4 regions of the Streptomyces sp. NPDC093600 genome follow, and region 1 is predicted to be linked to each of the others. Evidence: riboswitches for the same ligand, from Rfam matches in the RefSeq annotation. Region 1 holds a riboswitch; each other region holds the start of a gene.

Region 1 (7,407 bases):
GGTCGGCCGGTTCCTGCGCTTCTACCCCGAGCCCTGGCCGGAGGGCGAGGAGCGCCGGACCCAGCTCGTCCTCATCGGCTCCGGCATCGACGCCGAGGCGCTGCGCAAGGAGCTCGCCGCCTGCGAGCTGACCGGCCCGCAGGACGCCCCCGACGAACACGGCATGTGGGGCGTCCTGCGGTACGTACAGCCCGACGAGACCGAAGAGCGGCCGACGAGCTAGCTCGCCGGGCCCGCCAGGGCCGCGATCGGCTTCGCCAGGGGCGTACCCGAGCCGTCCCGGCGCGGGTCGATCTCCGGGAGGTCCACCGGCGTGCCGTTCTGCTGGGCCGCGCGCGCCGGGGCGGCGCCCGCCCAGGCGAGGATGAGCACGTCCTCGCCCTTCAGGAACCGATGGCAGCGCACACCACCCGTCGCGCGCCCCTTGCGGGGGTACTGGTCGAACGGCGTCAGCTTCGCCGACGTGGCCGCCGAACCGTCCAGCGTGCCCGTCGAGCCCGCGACCGTGAACACCACCGCGTCCGCGGCCGGGTCCACCGCCGTGAACGAGATCACCTCGGCACCGGCCGCGAGCTTGACGCCCGCCATGCCGCCCGCAGGGCGCCCCTGGGGACGTACCTGCGAGGCCTGGTAGCGCAGCAGCTGGGCGTCGGAGGTGATGAAGACCAGATCCTCCTCGCCCGTCCGCAGCTCGGTCGCGCCGACGATCCGGTCACCCTCCTTGAGGGTGATGACCTCCAGCTCCTCCTTGTTCGCCGGATAGTCCGGCACCACGCGCTTCACCACGCCCTGGAGCGTGCCGATCGCCAGACCTGGCGAGGACTCGTCGAGCGTGGTCAGACAGACCACCGTCTCGTCGTCCCGCAGGGTCACGAACTCCGACAGCGCCGCCCCGCCCGCGAGGTTCGGAGCGGCGGCGGTGTCCGGCAGCTGCGGCAGGTCGATCACCGCCAGCCGCAGCAGCCGCCCGGCCGACGTCACCACGCCGACGTCACCGCGCTGGGTCGCCGGGACCGCCGAGACGATCACATCGTGCTTGACGCGCCTGCCTTCCTCCGCGCCCGGGAGCTCCGCCGTCGCCGTGCGGGCCAGCAGACCGGTCGAGGAGAGCAGCACCCGGCACGGGTCGTCCGCGACCTCCAGGGACGCGGCCGCGACCGGCGCGCCCGCCGACTCCAGCAGGACCGTACGCCGGTCGGTGCCGAACTTCTTCGCCACCGCGGCCAGTTCGGAGGAGACCAGCTTGCGCAGCTCGGAGTCGGACTCCAGGATCCCGGTCAGCTCGTCGATCTCGCCGTTGAGCCGGTCGCGCTCCGACTCCAGCTCGATCCGGTCGAACTTGGTGAGCCGGCGCAGCGGGGTGTCCAGGATGTACTGCGTCTGGATCTCGCTCAGCGAGAAGTGCTCGATCAGGCGCTCCTTGGCCTGCGCGGAGTTCTCGCTGGAGCGGATGAGGCGGATGACCTCGTCGATGTCGAGGAGCGCGACGAGCAGGCCCTCGACCAGATGCAGCCGGTCGCGCTTCTTGCTCCGGCGGAACTCGGAGCGGCGTCGCACGACGGTGAAGCGGTGGTCGAGATAGACCTCAAGCAGCTCCTTGAGGCCCAGCGTGAGCGGCTGGCCGTCGACCAGCGCCACGTTGTTGATGCCGAAGGACTCCTCCATCGGCGTCAGTTTGTAGAGCTGCTCCAGGACGGCCTCGGGCACGAAGCCGTTCTTGACCTCGATGACCAGGCGCAGGCCGTGGCTGCGGTCGGTGAGGTCCTTGACGTCGGCGATGCCCTGGAGCTTCTTGGAGCCGACCAGGTCCTTGATCTTGGAGATGACCTTCTCCGGGCCGACCGTGAAGGGCAGCTCGGTGACGACGATGCCCTTGCGGCGGGCCGTCACGTTCTCCACCGTCGCCGTGGCGCGGATCTTGAACGTGCCGCGGCCGTTCTCGTACGCGTCCTTGATGCCGGACAGGCCGACGATCCGGCCGCCGGTCGGCAGGTCGGGGCCGGGCACGAACCGCATCAGCGCGTCGAGATCGGCGTTCGGGTGCCGGATCAGGTGCCGGGCGGCCGCGATCACCTCGCCGAGGTTGTGCGGCGGCATGTTGGTCGCCATGCCGACCGCGATGCCGGAGGCTCCGTTGACCAGCAGATTGGGGTACGCCGCCGGCAGCGCGACCGGCTCCCGCTCCTGGCCGTCGTAGTTCGGCGAGAAGTCGACCGTGTCCTCGTCGATCGACTCGGTCATCAGCAGCGCGGCCGGGGCCATCCGCGACTCGGTGTACCGCATGGCGGCCGGCGGGTCGTCGTTGCCGAGGGAGCCGAAGTTGCCGTGGCCGTCCACGAGCGGGACCCGCATCGAGAACGGCTGCGCCATGCGCACCATCGCGTCGTAGATCGACGCGTCGCCGTGCGGGTGCAGCTTGCCCATCACCTCGCCGACGACACGGGCGCACTTCACATAGCCGCGGTCGGGACGCAGCCCCATCTCGTTCATCTGGTAGACGATGCGGCGCTGCACGGGCTTCATGCCGTCGCGGGCGTCCGGCAGCGCGCGGGAGTAGATCACCGAGTACGCGTACTCGAGGAAGGAGCCCTGCATCTCGTCGACGACGTCGATGTCGAGGATTCGCTCCTCGAACGCGTCGTCCGGCGGCGGTGTCTTCGTGCTGCGGCGGGCCATCGCGGCTGCGGCTCCTTCACCAACAAGGTTGATCTGACGCGGACCATTGTGGACCGTCCCACCGACAACGCCGACCGCGACCCGGGGCTGGGCCCCGCCGCGGGGCCGTCGTCGGCCGTACGCGACCCTCCGCGACCCGGAAGAGGGAAGCGGCGAACCCGCGGGAACTTCGCCAGGTGTCGGTGCGCTTGCATACAGTGGCAGGACTTTTCCATATCGCGATCGAAGGGACGTACATGCCCATGGGTCACACGGCCACGGCCGAGGCCGGCTCCGGCGGCCTGACAGCGACCGAGCACCGGCTGGCCAACGGCCTGCGCGTGGTGCTCTCCGAGGACCACCTGACCCCGGTCGCCGCGGTCTGCCTCTGGTACGACGTCGGCTCGCGCCACGAGGTGGCGGGCCGCACCGGTCTCGCCCACCTCTTCGAGCACCTGATGTTCCAGGGCTCGAAGCAGGTCCACGGAAACGGTCACTTCGAGCTGGTCCAGGGCGCGGGTGGCTCGCTCAACGGCACGACGAGCTTCGAGCGCACGAACTACTTCGAGACGATGCCGACGCACCAGCTGGAGCTCGCGCTCTGGCTGGAGGCGGACCGGATGGGCTCGCTGCTCGCCGCTCTGGACGACGAGTCCATGGAGAACCAGCGCGACGTCGTCAAGAACGAGCGCCGCCAGCGGTACGACAACGTGCCTTACGGCACGGCCTTCGAGAAGCTGACCGCCCTCGCCTACCCCGAGGGCCACCCGTACCACCACACGCCGATCGGCTCCATGGCCGACCTGGACGCGGCCACGCTGGAGGACGCGCGGAGCTTCTTCCGTACGTACTACGCACCGAACAACGCGGTGCTGTCGGTCGTCGGCGACATCGACCCGGAGCAGACGCTCGCCTGGATCGAGAAGTACTTCGGCTCCATCCCGTCCCACGACGGCAAGCGGCCCCCGCGCGACGGCACGCTGCCCGACACCATCGGCGAGCAGCTGCGCGAGGTCGTCGAGGAGGAGGTCCCGGCCCGCGCGCTGATGGCCGCCTACCGCCTTCCGCACGACGGCACGCGCGAGTGCGACGCCGCCGACCTGGCCCTGACCGTCCTCGGCGGCGGCGAGTCCTCCCGGCTCCACAACCGTCTGGTCCGCCGCGACCGCACGGCCGTCGCGGCCGGCTTCGGCCTGCTGCGCCTGGCCGGCGCGCCCTCGCTGGGCTGGCTGGACGTGAAGACGTCGGGCGGCGTCGAGGTCCCCGAGATCGAGGCCGCCGTCGACGAGGAGCTGGCCCGCTTCGCCGCCGAGGGCCCGACGCCCGAGGAGATGGAGCGCGCCCAGGCGCAGTTGGAGCGAGAGTGGCTGGACCGGCTCGGCACGGTCGCCGGCCGCGCCGACGAACTGTGCCGGTACGCGGTGCTCTTCGGTGACCCGCAGCTCGCCCTGACGGCTGTGAACCGGGTCCTGGACGTCACCGCCGACGAGGTGCGCGAGGTCGCCGCGGCCCGGCTGCGTCCCGACAACCGCGCGGTGCTCGTCTACGAGCCGGTCACCGCCGAGCACAGCGACAGCGACAGCGACGAGGAAGAGGGAGCGGACCAGTGAGCGACGCTGCCGCGTCTTTGACGAGCATGGAGTTCCACCCGCAGCCGAAGCCGGGCGTCGCCCGCCCCTGGGCCTTCCCGGCCCCGGAGCGCGGTGCGCTGGACAACGGCCTGACCGTGCTGCGCTGCCACCGCCCCGGCCAGAAGGTGGTGGCCGTCGAGCTCTTCCTCGACGCCCCGCTGGACGCCGAGCCGGAGGGTCTCGACGGCGTCGCGACCATCATGGCGCGGGCCCTCTCCGAGGGGACGGACAAGCACTCGGCGGAGGAGTTCGCCGCTGAGCTGGAGCGCTGCGGCGCCACGCTCGACGCGCACGCCGACCACCCGGGCGTACGGATCTCCCTGGAGGTCCCCGTCTCCCGGCTGCCCAAGGCGCTGGGTCTGCTCTCCGAGGCCCTGATCGCCCCGGCGTTCGTCGACACCGAGATCGAGCGGCTGGTGCGCAACCGGCTGGACGAGATCCCGCACGAGACGGCGAACCCCGCCCGCAGGGCGGCCAAGCAGCTCTCCAAGGAGCTGTTCCCGGCCGGCTCGCGCATGTCCCGGCCGCGCCAGGGCACCGAGGAGACGGTCGCCGCGATCGACGCCGCCGCCGTCCGTGCCTTCCGCGACGCGCATGTGCGGCCCGGCACGGCCACCGCCGTCGTCGTCGGCGACCTGACCGACGTCGACCTGGACAAGGTCCTCGCCGAGACCCTCGGCGCCTGGACGGGCGACACGGCCGAGCCGCGCCGCATGCCGCCGATCACGGCCGACGACACCGGCCGCGTGGTCATCGTGGACCGGCCCGGTGCGGTCCAGACCCAGCTGCTGATCGGCCGCGTCGGCCCCGACCGGCACGACCGGGTCTGGCCGGCCCAGGTCCTCGGCACGTACTGCCTCGGTGGCACCCTCACCTCCCGTCTCGACCGCGTCCTGCGCGAGGAGAAGGGCTACACCTACGGCGTGCGGGCCTTCGGCCAGGTGCTCCGCTCGGACGGCGAGGGCAACGGCGCCGCGATGCTCGCCGTCAGCGGTTCCGTCGACACCCCCAACACCGGCCCGGCACTTGACGACCTGTGGAAGGTGCTGCGCACGCTCGCCGCCGAGGGTCTGACGGACGCGGAGCGCGATGTCGCCGTGCAGAACCTGGTGGGCGTGGCGCCGCTGAAGTACGAGACGGCCGCCTCCGTCGCCGGAACGCTCGCCGACCAGGTCGAGCAGCACCTTCCGGACGATTTCCAGGCGCAGTTGTACGCGCGGCTGGCCGAGACCGGCACGGTGGAGGCGACGGCGGCCGTCGTCAACGCCTTCCCGGTGGACCGCCTGGTCACCGTGCTCGTGGGTGACGCGGCGCAGATCGAGGAGCCCGTGCGCGCGCTCGGCATCGGTGAAGTGACCGTCGTCACCGGCTGATCGAGGCGCTCCCGCGCCGCTCCGAGGACCCCGACGTCACCGTACGTCGGGGTCCTCGCCTTTGTCGGGCCTTTGTCCGTATTGCGGGAGAGGGTGCCCCTCTGCCCTGTGGCATGTCTTACAAAAGGGCGGGTCTGTTTGCTGATTGAAAGACAGTCCGCTTAGCGTCGGTCCGGCTGTTCGTCAGTAGCACCCGCCGCACCCGCGGCACCGGACAGTCATCGCCGAGTCCCCGTCAGGCGCGAGCCTGGGGAGCCGGGGACCCACACGAAGTCCCTGGGGTGAATCGGACGCCTTCGCCAGAGCGCGGAGGGGCCCGTAGGAGACCTTCCTGCTCCGAACCCGTCAGCTAACCCGGTAGGCGAGAAGGAAGGAAAGGATCAGCCACTTCATGGCGTTCACCCGTGCCACCGGGAAGCACCGTGGTCCGAGCCGTCTGGCGCGCCGCAGCGCGGGCCTCGCCGGCGTCGCTACCCTCGCCACCACCGGCGTCATCGGAACCCTCGCCTCCCCGGCGCTCGCCGCCGACACGGACACCCGCTCGCTGGAGGACACCGGCCTGAACCAGGCAGTCGTCTCCGAGTCGCTGGCGGACCAGATCGACGTCCAGGCCGCCGTCCAGGAGCGGGAGGCCGTCGAGGCCCTCGCCAAGGCGAAGGCCGAGGCCCGTGCGAAGGCCGAGGCGAAGCGCAAGGCCGAGGCCCGCGCCAAGGAGATCCGCGAGGCCAAGGAGCGCGCCGCCCGTGAGGCCGAGCGCAAGCGCCTGAACTCCTTCCAGCTGCCCATCGCGGGTTCGTACGTCACCACCGGCTACAAGACCGGCGGCTCCCTCTGGTCCTCCGGCAGCCACTCGGGCGTCGACTTCCACGCCGCCTACGGCAGCAAGGTCGTCTCCGTGGGCTCCGGCACCGTCGTCGAGGCCGGCTGGGGCGGCGCGTACGGCAACAACGTCGTCATCCGGATGAACGACGGCACGTACACCCAGTACGGGCACCTCTCGGCCGTCACCGTCTCGGTCGGCCAGACCGTCACCCCGGGCGAGCGGATCGGCATCTCCGGCTCGACCGGCAACTCCACCGGCCCGCACCTGCACTTCGAGGCCCGCACCAGCGCCGAGTACGGCTCCGACATCAACCCGGTCGCGTATCTGCGCGCCCGCGGCGTGAACGTCTGACCCGACCGCGCCGGGCGTCCCGCCCGTCCACGTCAGAAAAGCCCCGGCTCGTACTGAGCCGGGGCTTTTCTCGGCCAAAAGATATCCATAAATCCACGGGAGCCATCGGAATTACCGCTCTGCTGCAATAGAGTCACCGAACAGTCGTCCGTAATCGAAGAGTCGGCGAGGAACCGGCGGACGGACGTCAAGAGGATCGGTTTCGCGCGGATCAGGCGGAGGTCGAACATGCGCATCCCCGCGCACTCGGTATGCACGGCGATCCGGGACGACATCGTCTCCGGTGTCTTCGAGCGCGGCGGCCGGCTGACCGAGGAGCAGCTCGCCCGCCGCTACGGAGTCTCCCGCGTCCCGGTCCGCGAGGCGCTGCGGACCCTGGAGTCGGAGGGGTTCGTGATCACCCGTCGGCACGCCGGGGCCCATGTCGCCGAACTCACCGAGCAGGAGGCGGCCGACCTGCTGGACGTACGGTCGCTCCTTGAGCCGCTCGGCGCCGCCCGCGCCGCCCAGCGCCGCACCGAGGCCCATCTCAAGGTGCTGCGCGGCCTGGTCAGACTGGGTCAGGAGCGGGCCA
Region 2 (7,407 bases), on a different contig from region 1:
CACGCCCCAGCGCTCCAGATGGGCGCCCACGCCCAGCGGCACGGCGAAGAGGGTGTCCGTCGAGGCCAGGGCCTTGATCGTGGGCAGGTCGAGGTGGTCGTAGTGGTCGTGGGAGATCACGACCACGTCGACGGGGCCCAGCTCGGCGAGCGGCACCGGGACGGGGTGCAGACGCCGGGGGCCGGCGAAGGCGAAGGGCGAGCAGCGGTCGCCCCAGACCGGGTCGAAGAGCACCCGGTGGCCGTCGATCTCGGCGAGGACGCTGGAGTGCCCCATCCAGGTGAGCCGCAGTCCGGAGGCCGGCGGCTCGGCGAGGTGGTCCGGGGTGCCGGTGTGGAGGGGGATCGTGCCGGCGGGGGCCCGGCGCGCCCGCGCCTCCTTCTGGAAGTAGACCTTGGCGAGCTCGAGCATGGAGCCGGAGGGGCCGTGCCGGGCCGGCACGGGGTTCTGGAAGACCCCGTCCGCGAAGTTCGGCGAGCGGCGGATGCGCTCCATGCGCTCGCCCGCCGGGTCGGCGCCGAAGGCGGCGGGCCGCAGGGCGCGCAGCCGGGACCGCAGCGGATGGTCGGGGCCGGTGCCGGTCACAGGGCCTCCTGAGGTCGGGGGTCGTTCCATTATGTGCGGCCGCCGACCGTCATGGGCGGGCGCCGGCTCTCGTCGCCGGCCGCCGTGGCCGGGTCGCGAGCGCGATACTGAACGACTGTTCAGTAGCCCGCCGATCCACGCGCCACACCCGGCACCCGAAAAATGATCATGCCCGCGTCATGTGCTGTGTAGGCTGAGCGGCGTGGCGAGAGTGCGCTTGAACGTGGCGGAGCGGCGCGAGGAGTTGCTGCGGGCCACTGTCGCGCAGATCGAGGCCCGGGGCGTCGCTGCCGTACGGATCGCCGACGTCGCCTCGGCGCTCGGCGTCAGCAACGCCCTGGTGCTCTACCACTTCTCGACCAAGGAGAAGCTCGTCGCGGCGGCCTTCGCCTACGCCGCCGAGAGCGACCTCGTCCATCTGCGGTCGCTGCTCGGACGGCGCGCGACGGCGCTGCGCCGGTTGCGGTCGGCGGTCCGCTGGTACGCGCCCACCGGGCAGGCCAAGGGCTGGCGGCTGTGGATCGAGGGCTGGTCGGCCAGTCTGCGCGAACCGGCCCTGCGGGAGGTCGCCGGCGCCCTCGATCAGCAGTGGAAGGCGGCGCTGGCCGAGGTGATCGCCGAGGGCGCGGCGGCCGGCGAGTTCCCCTGCCAGGACCCGGCGGCCGCAGCCTGGCGCCTTACCGCCTTCCTGGACGGGCTGGCCGTGCAGATGACCTCGTACGCCGGATCGCTCTCGCGCGCCGCCATGCTGGAGTGGGCCGATGCGGCGCTGGACCGGGAGCTGGGCCTGTCCGGCGCCGGCACGGGGACCGAGCGCGGCTCGTAGACCGCCGTGGCGGCCGCGCCTACAGCGGCAGGAGGTCCGGGCGCTTGGCCGCCACGCGGTCGCCCGAGCTCTCGCCCCGCAGCCGGCGGCCGATCCAGGGCACCAGGTACTCCCTGGCCCAGAGGATGTCGTCGCGGCGCACCTCCAGCGGTCCGCGCGGGGGCAGCGGCGGCCACGGCTGGTCCGGGTCGGCCGGTACCGGGATGCCGAGGACCTGGGCGGCGCGCAGCGCGACCCGGGTGTGCCCCTCGGGCGACAGATGCAGCCGGTCGCCGTCCCAAGCACGCCTGTCCTGGACGGACTTGAGCGACCAGAGGTCCAGGACCGGGCAGCCGTAACGGTCGGCGATGGACCGGACATGGGCCGTGTAGGTGGCGATCTTGCCGCGCAGATGGCGCAGCACGGGCACGTCCCGGGTGTCGAAGCCGGTCGTGACCATGACCGTGCCAACGGCGGAGGTGAGGTCGGCGACGGCGCGCTCGAAGCGCTCGGCGACGTCGTCCGGGTCGCTGCCGGGGCGGATGATGTCGTTGCCGCCCGCGCAGAAGGTCACCAGGTCGGGGGCGAGTTCCTTGGCGCGGGGGACCTGCTCCTCCACGATCTGGTCGAGGAGGCGGCCGCGTACGGCCAGATTGGCGTAACGGAACGCGTCGTGCTCCGGCAGCCGGTCGGCGAGCAGCACCGCGAAACGGTCCGCCCATCCCACATACGTCCCGTCGGGTCCGGGATCTCCGACGCCCTCGGTGAAGCTGTCACCGATCGCCGCGTACGACCCGAATACGTCCATGTCTCTTGATCTCGAATCGTCTGCCACGGGAGCACATCTTTCCCTTATGGGTGTGACCTACGCGACCGTAAGGAGGGGTTGACGATAGGTGAGATACACCACCGGTCAAGATTGCACCAAGCCGGAATACACCGAGGGCCCGGCACGAAGGTGCCGGGCCCGGGATGCGTGCCGATCGCGCGTCGGGCGACGACGCGTCAGATGCCGACGCCCTTCTGGCGCAGGTACGCCAGCGGGTCGATGTCCGAGCCGTAGCTCGGGCCGGTGCGGATCTCGAAGTGCAGGTGCGGACCGCTGGAGTTGCCGGTGGAACCGGACAGGCCGATCTGGTCGCCGCCGTTGACGGACTGGCCGGCGGAGACGGAGAGGGAGGAGAGGTGCGCGTACTGCGAGTAGGTGCCGTCCGCGTGCTGGATGACGACCTCGTTGCCGTACGAACCGCTCCAGCCGGCGGAGTACACGGTGCCCGCGCCGACGGCCTTGACGGAGGTGCCGGAGGAGGCCATGAAGTCGACACCGGTGTGGTAGCCGGAGGACCACATCGAACCGGAGGCGCGGTACGGCGTGGAGACGCCGCCGCTCACCGGGGCGACCCAGCCGGAGGAGGGCTGCGACGCCGGCTTCGACTCCACGGCGGCGCGCTCGCTGCTGCGGGAACTGCGCGACTCCGCCGACTCGGAGGTGGACTTCCCGGCCTTCGGAGCCGCCTTCGCCTTGGGGGTGGCGGCCTTGGGCGCGGCCTTCGGAGCCTCGGCCTTGGGCGCGGGCGCCTTGGCCGTGGACTTGGCGCCGAGGGTGAGCTTCATCCCGGGGAAGATCAGCGAGGGGTTCTCGCCGACGACCTGGCGGTTGTCCTCGTACAGCTTCTTCCAGCCGCCGGCCAGGTGGTGCTCGGCGGCGATCTTGGACAGATAGTCGCCGGCGACGACGGAGTACGTCTTCGGCTTGGCCTTGGCGGCGGCGGGCGCGGCGGCCGGGGCCTTCGCGGCGGCGGCGACGGCCTGCTCGGGCATCACGGCGGGAGCGGACTTCTCGGCGGCGTGGGCTCCGGTCGCGCCGAGGAGCGGCAGGGCGACGACGGCGCCACCCGTGCCGGCGGCGACGAATCCGCGCGTGATCGGATTGACCTTGGGACGGCGGTGCTTACCCTTCGCGGGCATGGCGAATTCCTCTCCGTCGCCTGCGAGGTGAGCTGTCGGGTTCGGACTGGAGATGTCCGGCCGCGTTCTCACGCGGCTTCACCCCGAGCCGGGCCGGCACGAGCCGGTTCGGCGTACTACCTGGGTCCCCCGCTCCTGCCATACGTGGGTGGGTGCGGATTCCGGACGGTGGCAGGATTCGGCGGTCCGACCGGATTGACGGTGACCGTAGACGAGCGGGGTCGGCGTGAACAAGCCGTCGCATTCATCTCGCATTCCCCGCCGTGAAATTCAACCGGAATTCCGGTCACCCTCCGCGATGACGGAGCCTCGATTCCCTTTTCTGCCAGGGCTATTGCGGAAGACGATCAGGCACGGTCCGTCACGGTTATGACGCTGCTCACGCCCCGGAACCCATCTCCCCAGCAATCAGGGCGCGTTATCCCTAACGCCCCAATTCGGACAGAACGCTCGTTACCGCCTCAGGGGTGTGCGAGCGGGCCGCCACCCGGAATGATTGCCCCAGGAACCGATCTCGTATCGTCGAAGTCCGCCAACACTCAGGAGCACTCGTGACGCAGCAGCTGCCGCAGGTCCCGTCGACCGAACCCGAGCTGACCGGGGTCCGAAACTTCAGGGACGTGGGCGGCCTGCCGACCGTGGACGGCGGGTCGGTGCGGTTCGGGCGCCTCTTCCGCAGCGGCCACCTCGCGCACGCCACGGAGGAGGACGCGGCCTTCCTGTCCACCCTCGGGCTGCACACCGTCTTCGACTTCCGCAACGCGGCGGACCGGAAGGTGGAGGGCGCGGACATCGAGCTGCCGGGTGTACGAAATGTGAACATTCCGCTCAATGACCCGGCCGACGGCAAGGAGTTCTGGAAGCTGGTCAGCGGGGGCAACCTGGAGCAGCTGCGCGGCGCGCTCGGCGACGGCAAGGCGGCCGACCGCATGGCCGAGTCGTACCGCAAGATGATCGTCGAGCGTACGGCGGAGCACAGCCGCGTCCTGCACGCGATGGCCGAGGACAGCGTTCCCGCCCTGATGCACTGCGCGGCCGGCAAGGACCGCGCGGGTCTGTCCATAGCGATCTCGCTGCTCGCGGTGGGCGTCGAGCGCGAGGCGATCGAGGCGGACTACATCAAGTCGAACGACCCCCACCGCCGCTACAAGATCCGCCGCAGCGCCACCGACGCGGACGCCATGGCGCCGGAGGTGATGGAGCTGCTCGGCCCGCTCTTCGACGCGCGCGTGGAGTACCTCCGGGCCGCGTTCGAGACGATGGAGCAGACCTGGGGCACGGCCGAGAACTACCTCACGCAGGGCCTCGGGCTCGCCCCCGAGACCCGTGAGCGGCTGCGCGAGCGCCTCGTCAGCGAGGCGTAGCCCGGCCGATCGGCGCGGCTACTGGTTCTGTCCGCCGAGCACGAAGAGCAGATAGAGGAAGCCGGCGAAGAGGTGCCCGGCGACCAGGTAGGCGAAGAGGCGGAGGACCAGCCCCTTGGGAAACCTGCCGCCCCCGCGCTCCTCACCGGTGATCTCACCGGATTTGTCGGACATTTCAGCCCCTTTCGATGGGCTCAGCGTGCGTGCGGGCTTCCCGCGCCGAGACACAGCTCGGCGGCGGGGCTCTGCATCAGCGTGTGGACGAAGAGCAGGTCGGCCCCGCCTCGGGTGGCGGCGCCGATGCGGTGCGGGGTGAGCGAGTCGAAGTGCGCGCTGTCCCCCGGGTCGAGGACGTGCACGGCGTCACCGAGGGCGAGCCGCACCCGGCCGTCCAGGACGTGGAGCCACTCCTCGCCGGGGTGGACGCGCACGATGTCGGCGTGGGTGGCGTACGGCACGTGGACGCGGAGCGCCTGCAGGGCGCGTCCGGGTCCGCCGGCCTGGTGGTAGACCCAGCCGTCGGCCTCGACGGGCTCGGCCCGGCCCGCGCGGACGATCGGGTCGCGCTCGGGGGGCATCTCGCCGAGGAGCTCCGAGACGGTCGTACCGTAGATGCGGGCGAGGGCGAGCAGCATCGGCAGCGACGGCTGGCGGCGGCCCGTCTCCAGCCGGGAGAGGTGGGCCGGGGACAGACCGGCCCGCCGGGCGGCGGCCTCCAGGGTGAGCCCGCGCCGCCGCCGCAGCCCGCGCAGCTGCGGCGCGACGTCGGAAAGCGCGTCCGGCGCGGCGGGGTCCGGGGCGTCGAGCGCCGGGTGATCCGGCGCGGCGGTGTCCGGGGACGGCTCCCCGGGGAGGCCTCTATTGGACCCAGGATGTTTCCTCTGGGGCAAATTGCTTGCCTCAGAGGCAAAAGGGGCCCAGACCGCGTCGTCAGCGCTGGGCGACCGCCTGCTTGACCAGCGTCTTCCCGAAGTCCCACATCAGCCCGCCCCCGCCGTGCGCGTCGTCCATCACCGCCGTGAACGCGGTCACGAACCGGTCCACATCCGCCTCGTCGATGATCAGCGGTGGAATCAGCTTGATCACCTCCAGTCGGTCCCCCGACACCTGGGTCAGGATCCGGTGCCGCTGAAGCAGCGGCACCACGACCATCTGGGCGAAGAGGCCCTTGCGGGCGGCCTGCAGCATCGTCCAGCGGCCGCGCAGCCCGAGCGACGAGGGGCGGCCGAACTCGATCCCGATCATCAGCCCCCGCCCCCGGATCTCGTGCAGCAGCTCGTAGCGCGGTACGAGCTCCCTCAGCCGCGAGGAGAGCAGCTCCCCCATCCGGCGGGCGTTGGCCACCGTCCCCTCGGACTCCATCACCGAGAGCACGGCGAGGCCGGCCGCCATGGCCTGTGCGTTCGAGCCGAAGCTGGCGGAGTGGACGAGGACCCGGTCCATGGAGGAGTAGACCTTCTTGAAGATCCAGTCCTTGCCGAGGGTCGCGCCCACGGGCACATACCCGCCGGAGAGCGCCTTGGCGACACAGAGCAGGTCCGGCTCGACCCCCTCCTCGTGCTGGTACGCGTAGAAGTCGCCGGTCCTGCCGAGCCCCGTCTGCACCTCGTCGGCGATCAGCAGGGCACCGTGCTCGTGCAGCAGCTCCTGGGCGGCGCGCAGGAAACCGGGCGGGGCCTCGTGCACCCCCTTGCCCTGGATGGGCTCGACGACGAAGGCGGCCACATCGCCCCTGCGCAGCTCCCGCTCCAGCGCGTCGAGGTCACCGAGCTCGATCGCGGTGTCGGGAAGCAGCGGGGCGAAGCCGTCACGGAAGCCGTCCTCCCCGTTGACCGACAGGGAGCCGGTGGTCAGCCCGTGGAAGGCGTGGGAGCAGTAGAGGACCCTCGGTCGGCCGGTGGCGTACCGGGCGAACTTCAGCGCCGTCTCCACCGCCTCCGTACCGCTGTTGCCGAAGAAAACCCGGTCAAGGTGCGGGCTGTGGGTGAGCAGCTTCTCGGCGAGCAGTCCGGGCAGGGGCTGGCAGTCGAAGCGGGTGAGGTCGGCGAGCGAGGCGTCCAGGACGTCGTGGAGGGCCTTGCGGACGACGGGGTGGTGCCGGCCCAGACCCATGACGCCGAAGCCGGCGAGCATGTCGAGGTAGTCGCCGCCCTCGGCGTCCCAGAAGTGGGCGCCCTCGGCCCGCTCGTACACCTTGTCGAAGCCGATGGTGTGCAGCATGCGCGGGAGCTGGTGGTTGAGGTGCCGGGCGTGCAGTTCATAGCGCTCGGCGCCACGGGCGGCGAGCAGCGCCGCGAGGTCGAACTCCGTACTCATTGACCGTTCTCCTTCTGTGCCGGGGCGGCATGTCGCACAGCGCCTGGCCGGCGGCCGCGCCGGCCCCGCCCGTGCGGCTGTCGTCCTCGCCGGCCGGGGGGCCCGCGCGACGGCGGCGTGGGCTCCCCGTACTCCTCAGCTCACCCGTTGTTGCCCGAGACGGTCTCGCGGACCGCCCTGAGGGATTCCTTGAGCGATCCCATGGTGGCGAGGACGGCGGTGGGTTCGTAGCCGCAGTGCGCCATGCAGTTGGCGCAGCGCGGGTCCTTGCCGCGGCCGTACTTGTCCCAGTCGGTCTCCTCGATCAGCTCGCGGTAGGTGGGGACGTAGCCGTCGCTCATCAGATAGCAGGGGCGCTGCCAGCCGAAG
Region 3 (7,407 bases), on a different contig from region 1:
ACCGCTACGCCGTACGCGTCTCCCTGGACGACCGCGACCGCGTCGTCGCGGTGTGGCGCCGTATGGGCCTGCCGACCTGGCAGGTCGACTACGGCAACTTCTAGCAGCGAGCGGCCCGCTTCCCACGGGACCGCGGGCCGCTCGTCCGCCCCTCATACCGCGTCTACCCTGGAGGTATGGGCACTGACCTGGTCAGACTGTTCCTCAGCGGAGACGTGATGCTCGGCCGGGGAGTCGACCAGATCCTTCCCCACCCCGCCGATCCCGTCCTCCACGAGCAGTACGTGCGTGATGCACGGACCTATGTGGAGCTGGCCGAGGCCGCGAACGGGCCGATCCCCCGGCCCGTGGACTTCGCCTACCCCTGGGGAGACGCCCTCGGCGCCCTCGCCGCCGATCCGCCCGACGTCCGCGTAGTGAACCTGGAGACGGCCGTGACGGCGGACGGCGACGCGGCCCCCGGCAAGCCCATCCACTATCGGCTGCACCCGGCCAATCTGCCCGCCCTCGCCGCCGTACGCCCCGACGTGTGCGTGCTGGCCAACAACCACGTACTCGACTACGGCCCCCGCGGGCTCGACGACACCCTCGGCGCTCTCGCCGCCGCCGGGCTGCGCACGGCCGGAGCGGGCCGGGACGCCGACGAGGCGCGGCGGCCCGCGGTCGTCCGCCTCCCCGGCGGCGGCCGGGTGCTCGTCTTCGCCGTCGGCATGGCCTCCAGCGGCATCCCGCCCGGCTGGGCCGCCACCGAGGAGCGGAGCGGCGTCCACTACGCCGCCGCGCCCAGCGGCGCCGCCGCGGCCCGCTTCAGTGCGCGCGTACGGGACGAGAAGGGTCCCGGCGACATCGTCGTCGTCTCCCTCCACTGGGGCTCGAACTGGGGTTACGCCCTCACGTCCGCCGACGTCGCCTTCGCGCACGCCCTGATCGACGGCGGTACGGACATCGTGCACGGGCACTCCTCGCACCATCCACGGCCGCTGGAGGTGTACCGGGGCAAGCTCGTCCTGCACGGCTGCGGTGATCTCATCAACGACTACGAGGGCATCGCGGGCTACGAGCGGTACCGCGACGACCTGCGGATCGTCCCCATCGTCTCCGTGACGGCCGAGAACGGCGGCCTCCAGGAGGTGCGCATGATCCCCATGCAGGCCCGGCGCATGCGGCTGGAACACGCCTCCGACCGGGACACGCGGTGGCTCCACGGCGTCCTCGGCCGGATCAGCCGCCCCCGCGGCGCCCGGGTGGACCTGGCCCCGGACGGCACGCTGACCGCCGCGGTCGCGTAGCAGCGCGCGCCGAGCGAGAGGCGCACGCCCCGCGCACCGCTCTCCAGACCAGGGAGACGAACGCACCATGTTCTTCACCGACCGCACCGACGCGGGCAGGCAGCTCGCCGCCCGCCTGGACCACCTCAAGGGCCGTGACGTCGTGGTCCTCGGGCTGCCGCGCGGCGGCGTGCCCGTCGCCGCCCACGTGGCCGACGCCCTCCGCGCTCCCCTGGACGTCTGCCTCGTACGCAAGCTGGGGGTGCCGTACCAGCCGGAGCTGGCCATGGGCGCCATCGGCGAGGGAGGCGTACGGGTCGTCAACGAGCGGGTACTCCGCGAGACCGGCGTGTCCGACCGTGACATCGCGGACGTGGAGGAGCGCGAGCGCGCGGTCCTCGCACAGCGTGCCCAGCGCTATCGCGGGTCGCGGCAGCCGGTCCACCTGGAGGGCCGGACGGTCATCGTGGTGGACGACGGCCTGGCGACCGGAGCCACGGCGGTCGCCGCCTGCCGGGTGGCCCGGGCCAGGGGCGCCGCGCGGATCGTGCTCGCCGTCCCGGTCGCGCCCCACGGCTGGTCCGCCCGGGCCCGGGGGGAGGCGGACGAGACGGTGGCCGTGCACGAGCCCGACTTCTTCTACGCGATCGGCCAGTTCTACAGCGACTTCTCCCAGACCGCGGAGGAGGAGGTCCTCGCCCACCTGGAGCGCAACCGCGCTCTGTACGGCACGGCCGCCGGCCCCGCCGACCGGGTCACCCCGCAGGACACGGACGTGGACATCCCGATGGACGCCGTACGGGTCTCGGGCCGGCTGGTGGTACCGGAAGGGGCCACCGGGATCGTGCTCTTCGCGCACGGCAGCGGCAGCAGCCGGCACAGCCCCCGCAACCGGGCGGTGGCCGGCGCCCTGAACCGCGCCGGTCTGGGAACGCTCCTGTTCGACCTGCTCGACGAGGAGGAGGCGGCCGACCGGGCCAACGTCTTCGACACGGAGCTGCTGGCCGACCGCCTCGGCCAGGCCACGGCCTGGCTCGCGGACCGGCCGGGCACGGGAGGGCTCCCGCGCGGCTACTTCGGCGCCAGCACCGGCGCGGCCGCCGCTCTCCGGGCCGCCGCCGTCCCGTCCGCCTCCGTCGCCGCGGTGGTCTCGCGAGGGGGCCGCCCCGACCTCGCGGGCCCCCGCCTCGCCCAGGTCCGCGCCCCCACCCTCCTGATCGTGGGCGGCGCCGACCCTCTGGTCCTCGACCTGAACGAGGAGGCGCAAAGGCGACTGCGCTGCGAGAACCGGCTCGTGGTCGTCCCCGGCGCCGGCCACCTCTTCGAGGAGCCGGGGACCCTGGAACAGGTCGGCGACCTCGCGGCCGACTGGTTCACCGGCCACTTCTCGAAGGGGCCTTAGGGGGCGGCCGCGGGCTGGTGCACCGGGCTGTCGAAGCACTCGACGGGGTTCAGACAGGGCAGCGTCTCGTACGGCTGGTCGGTGAAGAAGCGGACCATGAGGTCGGCCACTTCGGCGTCGCGTTCGATCTGGACGAGGTGGTCCGACTCCTTGATGGTGGTGAAACGGGCGCCGAGTCCTTCGGCGACGCTCCGGCCCATGGACGGGAGCGTGAGGGTGTCGTGCTCGCCGGTGAACACGAGCACCGCCTCCGCGCTCACCCTCGGCTCCGGCAGACTCCAGGGATGGTTCAGGAGACGTTCGTGATGAGTGACGTCCATGGACAGCTGCCGGTCGGTCATCTTCGCGAAGCGCTCCCGCAGGAGGCGTTCCACGGCGGCCCGCCGTCGGACGGTCCCCTGTTCGGGCGGGGACATGAACTGCGCGACCATGTCCTGCGCCATCTCTTCGAGCAGGCCGTCGTCCACCATGCGGCGCCACCGTTCGGCCGAGGCGATGTAGTGGGGGGAGAGGCCCTCGGCGGTTCCACCCAGCATCAGGCGCGTGATGCGGTCAGGGTGGCGCTGCGCGAAGCGCAGAGCGATGGAGGCGCCGAAGCAGGCGCCGAAGACGTTGACGCGCTCGAGCGACAGCGTTTCACAGGCGTGCCGGACGGTGTCGGCCAGGAAGTCCATGCCGTACCCGGTCGGCAGGGGATCGGCTTCGCCGTACCCGGGGAGGTCAAGGGTGAGCATGCCGGTGTGCGGCAGGAGCCACTGCTCGTACCGCTGCCAGGAGAAGCGGTCCTGCGAGGATCCGCCGAGGACGACGACGGGCTCCGTCGCCCGGGTGCCGGCGGTCACGAAGCGGGTCAGGAACCGGAAGCCCCGGTACTCCAGCCATTCTTCCGCTACTTGGCTTTGAATGTCGTGGTACATCCCTGTTGTCTACTAAAGGTCACCTCTGCGCAGGGCAGTGCCACGCCGGACGGCCAGGGCTCGGCGCGAGGACATGGACCGACGGCGGGGACGGCGCGGGAGCGCCGGCGGGCACTGCCGGTCCTCGGGCGGCCGGCGCCGTCCGCACGGCGGGACGCCGTCGCCCCGCGGGCCGCCCCCTCGGCATACTGACCCCTCCTTGATCACCGCGACACCGCAGGAGGAGCATTGACCGCCGACTTCAAGACCGTCATCGAGGTGGGCCCGGACCATCTCGACCAGGCCCACGCCATCGACCGGTTGTTCCAGCAGGCGATCGCCCCGGCGACCGTCAACTTCGACTTCGACAACATCAGGGAGGCGGCCGCCGCCATACCCGACAGCGACATCGTGAAGATGGTCCGCGGCTGGGGACTTCAGGAGAACGCCCCCGTGATGGTCATGGTGCTCTCCCTGAAGGAGGCCGTACGCCAGGCGCTCCCCGGAGAGTTCGCGGACGCCGCCTTCTGGGGCACCATCGAGAAGGAGCTGGTCCACGCGTTCACCGGCCTCGCCGCGCAGGAGGGCGAGCCGGGGCTCTCGTACTACGAAGAGGCGGAGGACCGCACCAGCTACTACCGGGACCTGTTCTTCGCGCTGCAGGACGAGGAGACCGGCGCGTACATGTACGCGATCGCCTTCTGCATCGACGTGACCGTCGGCCTCGACAAGGCCCGGGTCGGCGCCCTGGAGATCGCGGACGTCGCCCCGTACGCGATCCGCCTCAACGCGATCGTGGTGCGCCAGCGACTGGGGCTCGCCGCCTGACCCTCGTCCGCAGGGCGAACACCCGCCCCGGCCCGCCGTCCCGGGCCGGACGAGGGCGCCGCCGCCACCGGGGCATCGGCCGGTCGCGTGCCCTGGACGGGTGAGTGTGCGGGCCGGGGGACAGAGTGGGACGCGGATCGGGTACGGATCGCTGCGTTGCTTCCCCCAACCTCGGAGGATGCTGTCCCATGCCCGTCCGCAAGGCCGCCGCCCGAGCGCTGATGAGCACCCTGTGCGCAGCGCTGCTCCTCGCCGCCTGCACGAAGACACCACCCCTGCCGCCCATCACGGGAGCGGCGGGACCGCCCGGCCAACGAGACGCCGCACCCCACGACCGCCCGGCCCCCCTGCGAACACCGTCCTCGGCCGACCGCATCCCGGGAGTGGGCCCGCTCACCCGCGCGCGGGTTCCCGACGGCACCGGTCAGGCCCTCGTCGTCGTCGGAGAGACCGCGGACACCAACCGGGCCACCGCCGTGCTCTACGAACGCGACGAACGAAAGCAGTGGCGTCGCGTGGCGGGACCGTGGTCCGCGCACAACGCGCTGCGCGGCTGGACCACCCACCATGTGGCGGACGATCTGCGCACCCCGATCGGCGTGTTCCGCATCGGGGACGCCGGCGGGCGACTGCCCGACCCGGGCACACTGCTGCCGTACGACCAGGACGAGGAGTTCGCGCTCGACGGCACCGGCTTCGCCGGAGAGCCGCTGGAAGGCTCCTTCGACTACGTGATCGCCATCGACTACAACCGCGTCCCCGGTACGACCCCGCTCAACAAGAAGCGGCCCCTCGGACTCGGGCGGGGCGGAGGTGTATGGATCCACGTGGACCACGGCGGGCCCACCCAGGCGTGCGTCTCGCTTCCCCGCGAGGTCATGCCGCGACTCCTGCGCGCCCTGGATCCGCGGAAGGAACCGGTCGTCGTCATGGGTCCGAAGGCGGACATCGCACGCTGAAGGGGCTCCGGGCCGACGGCCCGGAGCCCCCTGGGTGGCGCCGGATCAGTAGGGGCCGTTGACGTTGTCGATGGAGCCGTAGCGGTCGGCGGCGTAGTTGCACGCGGCGGTGATGTTGGCGACCGGGTCGAAGAGGTCCATCGACGTACCGGGCACGTGGTAGGCGAGGAAGGTCGGCTCGATCACCTGGAGCAGGCCCTTCGAGGGAGTGCCCTTGGCGGCGTTGGAGTCCCAGAGGTTGATCGCCTGCGGGTTGCCCGAGGACTCGCGCATGATGTTGCGGTGGATGCCGTCGTACGTGCCGGGGATGCCGTACCGGGCCATGACGTCCAGCGACTCCCGGATCCAGCCGTCGAGGTCGTTGGTGTACTGCTTGGCGGCCGCGGGGGCGGCCGGAGCGGCGGCCGGAGCCTGGCCGGGGGCGGCGCCGCGCTCCTGGGAACGGCTGGCGCGGTCGGTGGCGGACGTCGCGGCCTTCTTGGGCTCCACCTCGGCCTTCGCCTTGGCCTTCGCCTTCGTCTTCGGCTGCGCCTCGGGCGCGGTCGCCGACTGCTTGCGAATCGTCAGTTCGAGACCAGGGTGAATAAGTGACGGGTTGTCACCCACGGCGCTGCGGTTGATGCGGTACAGGACTTTCCAGCCGCCCGGAACGCCCTGCTCCTCAGCGATCACGGAAAGGGAGTCACCGCGCGCCACCGTGTACTTCTGGGCGGCGGTTCGGGGCGCTGCGGGAAGCGTTTCGTTGATCTTTTCGACGGTCCTCGCGGCGGCCTTCTCCGCGGTGATTCCGGTGGGGGCGCCGGCCGCCGTGGCGGGAGCGGCGTGGGCGGCGGCGGTCGCGACCAGGGGCAGGGCCAGTGCGGCGCCGCCCGTACTCGCGAGGGCGATGCCCCGGGTCAGAGGGCGTGACTTGGGGCGCCGGTGCTTACCGTGTGCGGGCATGACGAGTTCCTCTCCGGCGCCTGCGGGGTGAGCTGTCGGGTTCGGGCTGGAGATGCCCGGCCGCACGCGTGCGACTTCACCCCGATCCGATCCGGATTTTTTCCGAACCGGAGAGAAAAGTGGGTCCCCCGCTCCTGCCGACGGGTGAATAGGCGGTCTTTCGGACGGTGGCAGGATTCGGCGATCCGTCCGAATGCAGATGACCGTAGGCGAGAAATGGAGCCGAAAACAAGTCTCCGGGTCCTCGGGAATTCCCGAATACGGCGGCCGTGTGTGACGCCGCCCTCACTACCGGGCCCGAGCGCGCCGAACTCCCTTTGGCGGGCAGGCCGAGGGCCGGGGCCGAAACGGTTGCCTCGTCCGGCCGTGATTCACGTCACCCGGTAACGAATATCGCCCTTAACTGGAAATCGGCCACGCTGGGGAGAATCGAAAGAAAAATGAATAACGCCCCTCGGTGTCCCTTTTGATGGTTTATTACCCCCTGTGCGACCACTACCTTGCGATGCAAGGTAGTGGTGCCTATCATGCACCGCATGACAAAGGAGCCGCCGGGCGCCGGTGACCAGCGGCGCAGCCAGCTTCTGCGCGGAGTGCTCGACCTCTGCCTGCTCGCCCTGATCGCCGAACGGCCCCGATACGGCTTCGAGTTCGTCGAGGCGCTCACGGACAGCGGGCTGGAGCTGGTCAGCGAGGGCAGCATCTATCCACTGCTGTCCCGGATGGAGCGGGCCGGACTCGTCGAGTCGTTCCGCGCGCCGTCGTCCAGCGGCGGCGCACCCCGGAAGTACTACCGGCTGACCGGGGCGGGCCGCACCGAACTCGACCGGGGCCGGACCGTCTGGCGCACCTTCGCCGCGCAGGCCGGCCGCGTCCTCACCGACACCGACGAACCCACGGGGGAGACACCGCATGACAACTGAGCAGATACTCGCCGTCTGCCGCAGCAACTGGGAGTACCGCGGCCTCGACGACGCCGCCGTCCGCGACATGCTCGCCGAGCTCTCCGCCCACCTCCAGGACGCGGAGGCGGCCGGACGCGCACCACGCGACGTCGTCGGCGAGGACGTCAAGGCGTTCGCCGCCTCCTGGGCCCGGGCGCGCAGGCCGCT
Region 4 (7,407 bases), on a different contig from region 1:
CGGACCTCCTCCGACGCTCGACGGCGCAGCAGACGCGGACGGGGTGATGACGGGGTGATTCTTCCCCGTTCCGCGGCCGCTCAGCCCGTCACGAAGCAGAACTCGTTGCCCTCCGGGTCCCGCATCACCTGGAAGTCCCCGTAGTCGTCGGTGACGATCCCGGCGACCCGCTCCGCCCCCCGGCCGGTCACCTCGTCGGCCGCCGCGTCGAGATCGGGCACCTGGAGGTCCAGATGGAGCCGGTTCTTGACGGCCTTGCCCTCCGGCACCCGTTGGAAGGCGAGCCGGACGAACCCCGGCGGGTCGACGTACGACCAGTCGGGGCTCCGGTCGACCGGAGCCCCGCCGACGAGCTCGGCCCAGAACCGGACCAGAGCAGCCGGATCGGCGCAGTCGAAGACGATTTCCTGAACAGTCGCACGCATACGTCTCAGCGTACGGAGATCACGGCCGGTGCGCCGAGGCGAAACGCTGCGCGTCCCAGCTCCCGCCCAGCGCGGGAGCCAGCCACTCGACCGCCGCCGCCCGGAAGCGGGCCGGGTCCAGCGCGCCCGCGCCCTCCGGCACGGCCCCCAGCAGCGGCGCCCCGGCCGCCTCCGGCAGATCCTCCAGATTGCAGCGCGCGGCCAGATCGGGGACGGCCGGCCAGCTGCCCACCACCACGCCCAGCTGCGCGATGCCGCGCGCCCGCAGGGCCTCGGCCGTCAGCGCGGTGGTGTTCAGCGTGCCGAGACCGGCCGGCGCCACCACCAGGACCGGCGCACCGAGCAGTCGGGCGGAGTCGGCGAGCGTGCCGCCCTCCTCGTCGAAGCGGACCAGCAGCCCGCCCGCCCCCTCCACCAGCACCAGGTCGTGGGAGGCGGCCAACTTCTCCGCCGCCTCGGCGACCTCCCGCGGTCCGACCGGTGCCATGCCCGCCCGCCGGGCGGCGGTGGCGGGCGCCAACGGCTCGGGGAAGCGGGCGAGTTCGGCCGAGGTCTCGGCTCCGGAGAGCCGCACGACCTCGTCCGCGTCGCCCCGCTCGTGCGGAGCGAGCCCCGTCTGCGCGGGTTTGAGCACGGCCACCGAACGTCCCTGGCCGACGGCGACGGCGGCCAGGGACGCGGTCACGATCGTCTTGCCGATCTCCGTGCCCGTGCCGCTGACGACGATCACGCTCATGTGGTGCGGTTCCTCTCTGTCGTGCTCTGTCGCGCCGACCCGTCAACGGTCAGCCGGCCGGCCGTCGACGGGTCGGCGCCGGGGGCGGTTCAGCCGGCTGCCGCCGCCGCGAGGACCGCGGCGCAGACGCGTGCGACGTCCTCGTCGCCGGTGACGAACGGCGGCATGGTGTAGATCAGGTCGCGGAACGGGCGCAGCCACACGCCCTCCCGTACCGCCGCCTCGGTGGCCGCCGCCATGTCCACCTCGTGATCGAGCTGGACGACCCCGATGGCGCCGAGCACCCGCACGTCCCGGACGCCCGGCAGCGCGGCGGCCTCCGCGAGCCCCTCGCGCAGCCCCGCCTCGATCCGCTTGACCTCCACCGCCCAGTCCTGGGCGAGCAGCAGGTCGATCGAGGCGCAGGCGACCGCCGAGGCCAGCGGGTTGCCCATGAACGTCGGGCCGTGCGCGAGGACCGGAACCTCGCCGCGCGAGATCCCCTCGGCGACCCGCGTCGTACAGAGCGTCGCCGCCATCGACAGATAGCCGCCGGTCAGCGCCTTGCCCACACACATCACGTCGGGGGAGACCCCGGCGTGGTCGGCGGCGAACAGCGCGCCGGTGCGGCCGAACCCGGTCGCGATCTCGTCGAAGACCAACAGCACGCCGTGCTCGTCGCACGCCTCCCGCAGCACCCGCAGATACTCCGGCGCGTGGAAGCGCATCCCGCCCGCGCCCTGCACCACCGGCTCCACGATCACCGCGGCCAGCTCCTCGGCGTGCCGGCCGATCTCCTCGCGCAGCAGCTCCGCGTACGACTCCTCGTACGCGGCGGGCGGCGCGTCCACGAACACCTGGCGCTGCAGCACGCCCGACCACAGCTCGTGCATCCCGCCCTCGGGGTCGCACACCGACATCGGCTGCCAGGTGTCCCCGTGGTAGCCGCCGCGCCAGGTCAGCAGCCGCCGCTTGCCGGGCCTGCCCACCGAGCGCCAGTACTGCAGGCACATCTTGGCCGCGACCTCGACGGAGACCGAACCCGAGTCGCTGAGGAACACATGCCGCAGCGGCTCGGGCGTGATCTCCACCAGCCGGGTGGCGAGCCGCACGGCCGGCTCATGGGTCAGGCCACCGAACATGACATGGCTCATCCGGTCCAGCTGGCCCCGCACCGCCTCGTTGAGGACCGGGTGGTTGTAGCCGTGGATCGCGGACCACCACGAGGACATGCCGTCGATCAACTCCGCCCGGCCGTGCACCGGTTCGGCGAGGCGGAGCCGGACCCCGGCGGCGGACGCGACGACCAGCGGTTCCGTACGGCCCGGCATGGGGCCGTACGGATGCCAGACGTGCGCCCGGTCCAGGGCGAGCAGTTCGCTGTTACGCATTGGGCGCGAGGTCCGTGCCGGCGCCCCGGCGGCGGACCGCCACCAGGTCCGTACGGGCGTTCGGCGCCTCGGCGGTCTCGGCCGCCGCCGCTTCCCGGGCCTCGGGCACGGGACCGCCGCACGGACCGCAGCCGGCACCTTCGGCGTGCGAGCCGCAGCCGGTCCCCGCCTCCGCGTGCGAGCCGCAGCCGGCCCCCGCCTTCGCGTGCGAGCCGCAGCCGCCCGCCACCGCGGCGAGCGCGTCGGCCCGGTGCTCCGGAAGCGTCGTGGTGCCCGCTCCCTCCACCTCGAAGCCCGCGTCCGCGATCATGTCGAGGTCCGCCTTGCCGGCCTGGCCCTCGCTCGTCAGATAGTCACCGAGGAAGATCGAGTTCGCCAGATGCAGCGCCAGCGGCTGCATCGAGCGCAGATGCACCTCGCGGCCGCCCGCGATCCGGACCTCCACGTCCGGGCAGACGAACCGGACCATCGCCAGGATCCGCAGACAGCGCTGCGGCGTGAGGTTCCACTCCTTGGCCAGCGGTGTGCCCTCGAACGGGATCAGGAAGTTCACCGGCACCGAGTCCGGGTCGAGCTCACGCAGCGCGTACACGACGTCGACGAGGTCCTCGTCGCTCTCGCCCATGCCCGCGATCAGACCCGAGCAGGCCGACAGGCCGGCGGCGTGCGCCTTCTGGACGGTGTCCACCCGGTCCGCGTAGGTGTGGGTGGTGGTGATCTCCCCGTACGTCCCCTCGGACGTGTTGAGGTTGTGGTTGTACGCGTCGGCGCCCGCCTCGCGCAGCCGCTCCGCCTGGCCGTCGGAGAGCAGCCCGAGGCACGCGCAGACCTCGACGCCCTCGTTCTGCTCCTTGATCGCCTCGATGGTCTTGCCGACCCGGTCCACGTCCCGGTCCGTCGGGCCGCGGCCGCTCGCCACCAGGCAGACCCGCTTCGCGCCGCCCGCAACACCGGCCGCGGCGGCCTGGGACGCCTCGTCCGGCTTCAGCCAGGTGTACTTCAGGATCCCGGCCGTGGAGCCGAGCCGCTGCGAGCAGTACGAGCAGTCCTCCGGGCAGAGACCGGACTTCAGATTGACCAGATAGTTCAGCTTCACCCGGCGCCCGAACCACTCACGGCGCACCTTGCCGGCCGCGGCCACCACATCGAGCAGTTCGTCGTCGGAGGTCGCCAGCACGGCGAGCGCTTCTTCACGGGTCGGCAGCTCGCGCCGCAACCCCTTGTCCACCAGGGTGTTCAGCAGGTCCATAAGGGCTGATCCTGGCCTACGGCACGCCCCCCGGCCAAGGAGGAACCGAACAACAGCGCCGGTTTGAGGTGTGTGGATCGCCACACTCTGACCTCGGACGCGGCCGGTTAGGGTCTGTGCGCTGCCTACAAAAGGATCTGCCTCATGCTCAGGGACGAGGACACGCGGGCCGAGGGCTCGGACGGGGGTTCGGGCACCGACGGGCGCCGGACCGCGTTCGACTGGACGGACGCCGAGGCACGCGGCCGTGCGGCGGCCGGTCTCGTCCGCACGCTGAGGCCCCGGGCCGCGGAGTCGGAGCTGCTCGACCTGGCGAGCAACGACTACCTCGGCCTGACCCGGCGCCCCGAGATCACCGAGGCCGCCGCGGCGGCCGCCCGGCGCTGGGGCGCGGGCTCCACCGGTTCGCGGCTGGTCACCGGCACCACCCGGCTGCACGCCGACCTCGAACGCGAACTCGCCGCGTTCTGCGGCTTCGAGGCCGCCCTCGTCTTCTCCTCCGGTTACACGGCCAATCTGGCCGCCCTCACCGCGCTGAGCGGCCGCGGCTCCCTGATCGTCTCGGACGCCGGCAACCACGCCTCGATCGTGGACGGCTGCCGGCTCTCGCGCGCGGAGACGGCCGTGGTCCCGCACCGCGACCCCGAGGCCGTACGCAAGGCACTGCACGCCCACGGCGGGCGGCGGGCCCTCGCCGTCACCGACTCGGTCTTCTCGGTGGACGGCGACAAGGCCCCGCTGGCCGAACTGGCCCGGGCCTGCCGGGACCACGGCGCCGCGCTCGTCGTCGACGACGCCCACGGCCTGGGCGTCCTCGGGGAGGGGGGCCGGGGCGCCCTGCACGCCGCGGGTCTCGCCGGTGACGAGGACGTCGTCGCCACCCTGACCCTCTCCAAGTCCCTCGGCAGCCAGGGCGGCGCCGTCCTCGGCCCCGCGCGGGTCATCGAGCACCTGGTCAACGCGGCCCGGACGTTCATCTTCGACACCGGGCTCGCCCCGGCGGCCGTGGGCGCCGCACTCGCGAGCCTGCGCCTGATCCACGGCGAGCCCGGGCTCGCGGAGCGGGCGAGGAGGGTGGCCACGACCTTGTACCGGCTCCTGACCGACGGCGGGCTGACCGCCGTACGCCCGGACGCGGCCGTGGTCTCGGTGCGCGCCCCCTCGCCGGAGGCGGCGCTGAGGTGGGCGGCGGACTGCCGGGCGGAGGGCCTGGCGGTGGGCTGCTTCCGGCCCCCTTCGGTGCCGGACGGCATCTCCCGGCTGCGGCTCACGGCCCGCGCGGATCTCAGCGACACCCAGATCGCCGAGGCGGTGGCGACGATCGTCCGCACCGCCCCGGCAGGCTCCTAGGGAGTGTCCCGCGGACCGGCCCGATATGCCTTAGGGGAGAGCCGCCTCAAAAAGGTTGCGCCTCGCCGGAGTTCACCGCATCGGGGGACAGATATCGGCATATCTTGGGGGATCGACACCCATGGCGGTACGTCCGGTGGCACTCTGACGGCGAGCGCAATCCGGGGCGGGGCCCCGGTGGGAAAGGGACAGCGTCGCCATGGCAGACCATCAGGAAGCAACCGTCACTCTGCCGAGCGATCCCGCCTCGGTGTCCGCCGCACGAAGATATGTCGCCGACGTTCTCGGCGAGTGGGGCCTCCCGGACGGCAGCGCCACCGCCGACACCGTCCGGCTGATCGTCTCGGAACTGGCCACCAACGCCGTCCAGCACACCTTCGGCCAGTCGCCCACCTTCACCGTCGACGTCCGCCTGGAGCGCGAGGAGCGGCTGTGCGTCGGCGTCACCGACAGCCATCCGCGCCGGCCCCGGCGGCTGCCGGCGGCCGTGCAGCAGGACAACGGCCGGGGGATGGTGATCATCCGCTTCCTCGCGGCCGAGGCGGGTGGCCGGCTCGCGGTCACCCCGACCGCCGACGGCGGCAAGACCGTCTGGATCACGCTGCCCTGGAAGGCTTCCCTGGTCTAGGGCCTCTCGTTCCGGTCAATGCCGGGCCCGTCAGCGGACCCGGCCGTAGTAGATCTTCGAGGACCAGATCTTGTCGAGCTTCACCCAGGAGCCGGTCTTGGGGGAGTGCCAGATCTTGTTGCCACCGGCGTAGATGCCCACGTGGTAGACCCTTCCGCCGGAGTGGAAGAACACCAGGTCGCCCCGCTGCCTGCTGGAGGCGGAGATGTGCCGGGTCTTGTTGTACTGCTGCTGCGCGGTACGGGGCAGCGACTTGCCCGCCTTCTTGTACGAGTAGAGCGTGAGCCCCGAGCAGTCGAACCTGCTCGGCCCGGTCGCTCCGTACTTGTAAGGCGATCCCTTCTTGGCGGCGGCGATGCGCAGCGCCTTGTCGGCGTGTGCGGTCGCGGCCTGGGCCTCCGGTGCGCCGCCCGGCGCCAGCAGCGTGCCGCCGACGGCGGCGAGGGTGAGAGCCGAGACGGCTCCGGCCCGGGACAGCAGGGACGGGACATGAATCTGCGCAGTCATGCGCAACCCTTCGTCAGCCGCCTGTGAAGGATGACCTGTCGGGTTCGGGCAGGACGAAGATGCCCGGCCGCGGCTGCGGCTTCACCCCGAGGGACGGCCCACCTGCTCGGTCGTCCCGTGCTGCTCGGGTCCTCCACTCCTGCCGATCCACTCCTGTCGACCAGACGTCCGGGACAGCGGCAGGACTCGGCGTCCGCCCGGACCGCCCCGCCGCGGTGGCGGGGGCTTGTCGTCGTCACGGATCTTGACCCAAACACTGGTCGAAAACCGAGCTGAAACGGCGATATGTGAGGCTCCTCACGACTGATCCGTTCGAGTGGACAAGAAGGTTTCGTGATCTTCAGAGGTTTGGTCGACGGGCCCCGTACCAGGGCTGGAACAGCCGATTCCGCCAGATGTGTGCACCTGTCCTGCAACTCACCCCTCCCATAAGTCGATTCGTCGACTACGCCGAACGAGGGAGGGATTTCACGGCGCCGGTGCTCCGAGTGGACCTCGACACGACACGCGGGAATGTCAACTGGCCGGTGCGCCGGGGAACCTGACGGGACCCGCGCCGCGCTTCGCGTCCCGGTTCTGGATCACGTGGTCCACCAGGCCGTACGCCGTGGCGGCCGGCGCGTCGAGAACGGTGGTCCGGTCGATGTCGGCGTCGATCCGCTCACGGCTCCGCCCGGTGTGGGTGGCCAGCATCCCGGCCACCATCGCGCGCAGGCGCAGCAATTCCCGCGCCTGGATGTCGAGATCGCTGGGCTGCCCGTGCAACGGCTCGGCCATTGCTGGCTGCTGGAGCACGATCCGGGCTCCGGGCAGGGCGAGCCGCTTGCCCGGGGCTCCCGCCGCGAGCAGGACGGCGGCCGTGGAGGCGGCCTGCCCGAGGCAGGTGGTCGCCACGTCGCAGGTGATCACCTGCATCGTGTCGTAGATGGCGGACAAGGAGCTGAGCGAGCCGCCGGGGGAGTTGATGTAGAGCGAGATGTCCCGGTCCGGGGCGGCGTACTCCAGGTGCAGCAGCTGTGCGATCACGTCGTTGGCCGACGTCTCGTCGATCGGTGTGCCGAGGAAGACGATCCGCTCCTGGAGCAGCTTGGAGTACGGATCGAGGGTCCGGATCCCGGAGCTGGTGCGCTCGGTGAACTCGG

What was found. Region 1 has a riboswitch for cyclic di-AMP ahead of ACIRB4_RS27665 (M23 family metallopeptidase). Riboswitches for the same ligand answer to the same signal wherever they lie in the genome.
Positions count from the first base shown of each region.
Region 2: linked by a shared signal. The riboswitch ahead of ACIRB4_RS16290 (peptidoglycan DD-metalloendopeptidase family protein) and the one ahead of ACIRB4_RS27665 (M23 family metallopeptidase) in region 1 are both predicted to bind cyclic di-AMP.
Region 3: linked by a shared signal. The riboswitch ahead of ACIRB4_RS23720 (transglycosylase SLT domain-containing protein) and the one ahead of ACIRB4_RS27665 (M23 family metallopeptidase) in region 1 are both predicted to bind cyclic di-AMP.
Region 4: linked by a shared signal. The riboswitch ahead of ACIRB4_RS16850 (C40 family peptidase) and the one ahead of ACIRB4_RS27665 (M23 family metallopeptidase) in region 1 are both predicted to bind cyclic di-AMP.

Region 1 covers NZ_JBIWIU010000014.1:49,726-57,132, reverse strand. Annotated here, with positions in the region: gene ACIRB4_RS27685 (CobW family GTP-binding protein) at 1-223, shown strand, start outside; gene ACIRB4_RS27680 (DNA topoisomerase (ATP-hydrolyzing) subunit A) at 220-2,676, opposite strand; gene ACIRB4_RS27675 (M16 family metallopeptidase) at 2,913-4,265, shown strand; gene ACIRB4_RS27670 (M16 family metallopeptidase) at 4,292-5,659, shown strand; cyclic di-AMP (ydaO/yuaA leader) riboswitch at 5,872-6,037, shown strand; gene ACIRB4_RS27665 (M23 family metallopeptidase) at 6,051-6,833, shown strand; gene ACIRB4_RS27660 (GntR family transcriptional regulator) at 7,062-7,407, shown strand, end outside.
Region 2 covers NZ_JBIWIU010000005.1:330,834-338,240, reverse strand. Annotated here, with positions in the region: gene ACIRB4_RS16305 (MBL fold metallo-hydrolase) at 1-615, opposite strand, end outside; gene ACIRB4_RS16300 (TetR/AcrR family transcriptional regulator) at 788-1,411, shown strand; gene ACIRB4_RS16295 (SGNH/GDSL hydrolase family protein) at 1,431-2,225, opposite strand; gene ACIRB4_RS16290 (peptidoglycan DD-metalloendopeptidase family protein) at 2,396-3,358, opposite strand; cyclic di-AMP (ydaO/yuaA leader) riboswitch at 3,363-3,519, opposite strand; gene ACIRB4_RS16285 (tyrosine-protein phosphatase) at 3,910-4,722, shown strand; gene ACIRB4_RS16280 (DUF6126 family protein) at 4,741-4,896, opposite strand; gene ACIRB4_RS16275 (helix-turn-helix domain-containing protein) at 4,917-5,474, opposite strand; gene ACIRB4_RS16270 (aspartate aminotransferase family protein) at 5,653-7,038, opposite strand; gene hpnH (adenosyl-hopene transferase HpnH) at 7,179-7,407, opposite strand, start outside.
Region 3 covers NZ_JBIWIU010000010.1:93,661-101,067, forward strand. Annotated here, with positions in the region: gene ACIRB4_RS23690 (AAA family ATPase) at 1-104, shown strand, start outside; gene ACIRB4_RS23695 (CapA family protein) at 177-1,289, shown strand; gene ACIRB4_RS23700 (phosphoribosyltransferase family protein) at 1,357-2,670, shown strand; gene ACIRB4_RS23705 (alpha/beta fold hydrolase) at 2,667-3,587, opposite strand; gene ACIRB4_RS23710 (Type-2Aa cytolytic delta-endotoxin) at 3,816-4,394, shown strand; gene ACIRB4_RS23715 (hypothetical protein) at 4,583-5,353, shown strand; gene ACIRB4_RS23720 (transglycosylase SLT domain-containing protein) at 5,399-6,295, opposite strand; cyclic di-AMP (ydaO/yuaA leader) riboswitch at 6,300-6,460, opposite strand; gene ACIRB4_RS23725 (PadR family transcriptional regulator) at 6,832-7,218, shown strand; gene ACIRB4_RS23730 (hypothetical protein) at 7,208-7,407, shown strand, end outside.
Region 4 covers NZ_JBIWIU010000006.1:37,799-45,205, forward strand. Annotated here, with positions in the region: gene ACIRB4_RS16820 (VOC family protein) at 81-425, opposite strand; gene bioD (dethiobiotin synthase) at 445-1,161, opposite strand; gene ACIRB4_RS16830 (adenosylmethionine--8-amino-7-oxononanoate transaminase) at 1,251-2,531, opposite strand; gene bioB (biotin synthase BioB) at 2,524-3,780, opposite strand; gene ACIRB4_RS16840 (8-amino-7-oxononanoate synthase) at 3,925-5,130, shown strand; gene ACIRB4_RS16845 (ATP-binding protein) at 5,330-5,758, shown strand; gene ACIRB4_RS16850 (C40 family peptidase) at 5,789-6,265, opposite strand; cyclic di-AMP (ydaO/yuaA leader) riboswitch at 6,269-6,467, opposite strand; gene ACIRB4_RS16855 (ATP-dependent Clp protease proteolytic subunit) at 6,782-7,407, opposite strand, start outside.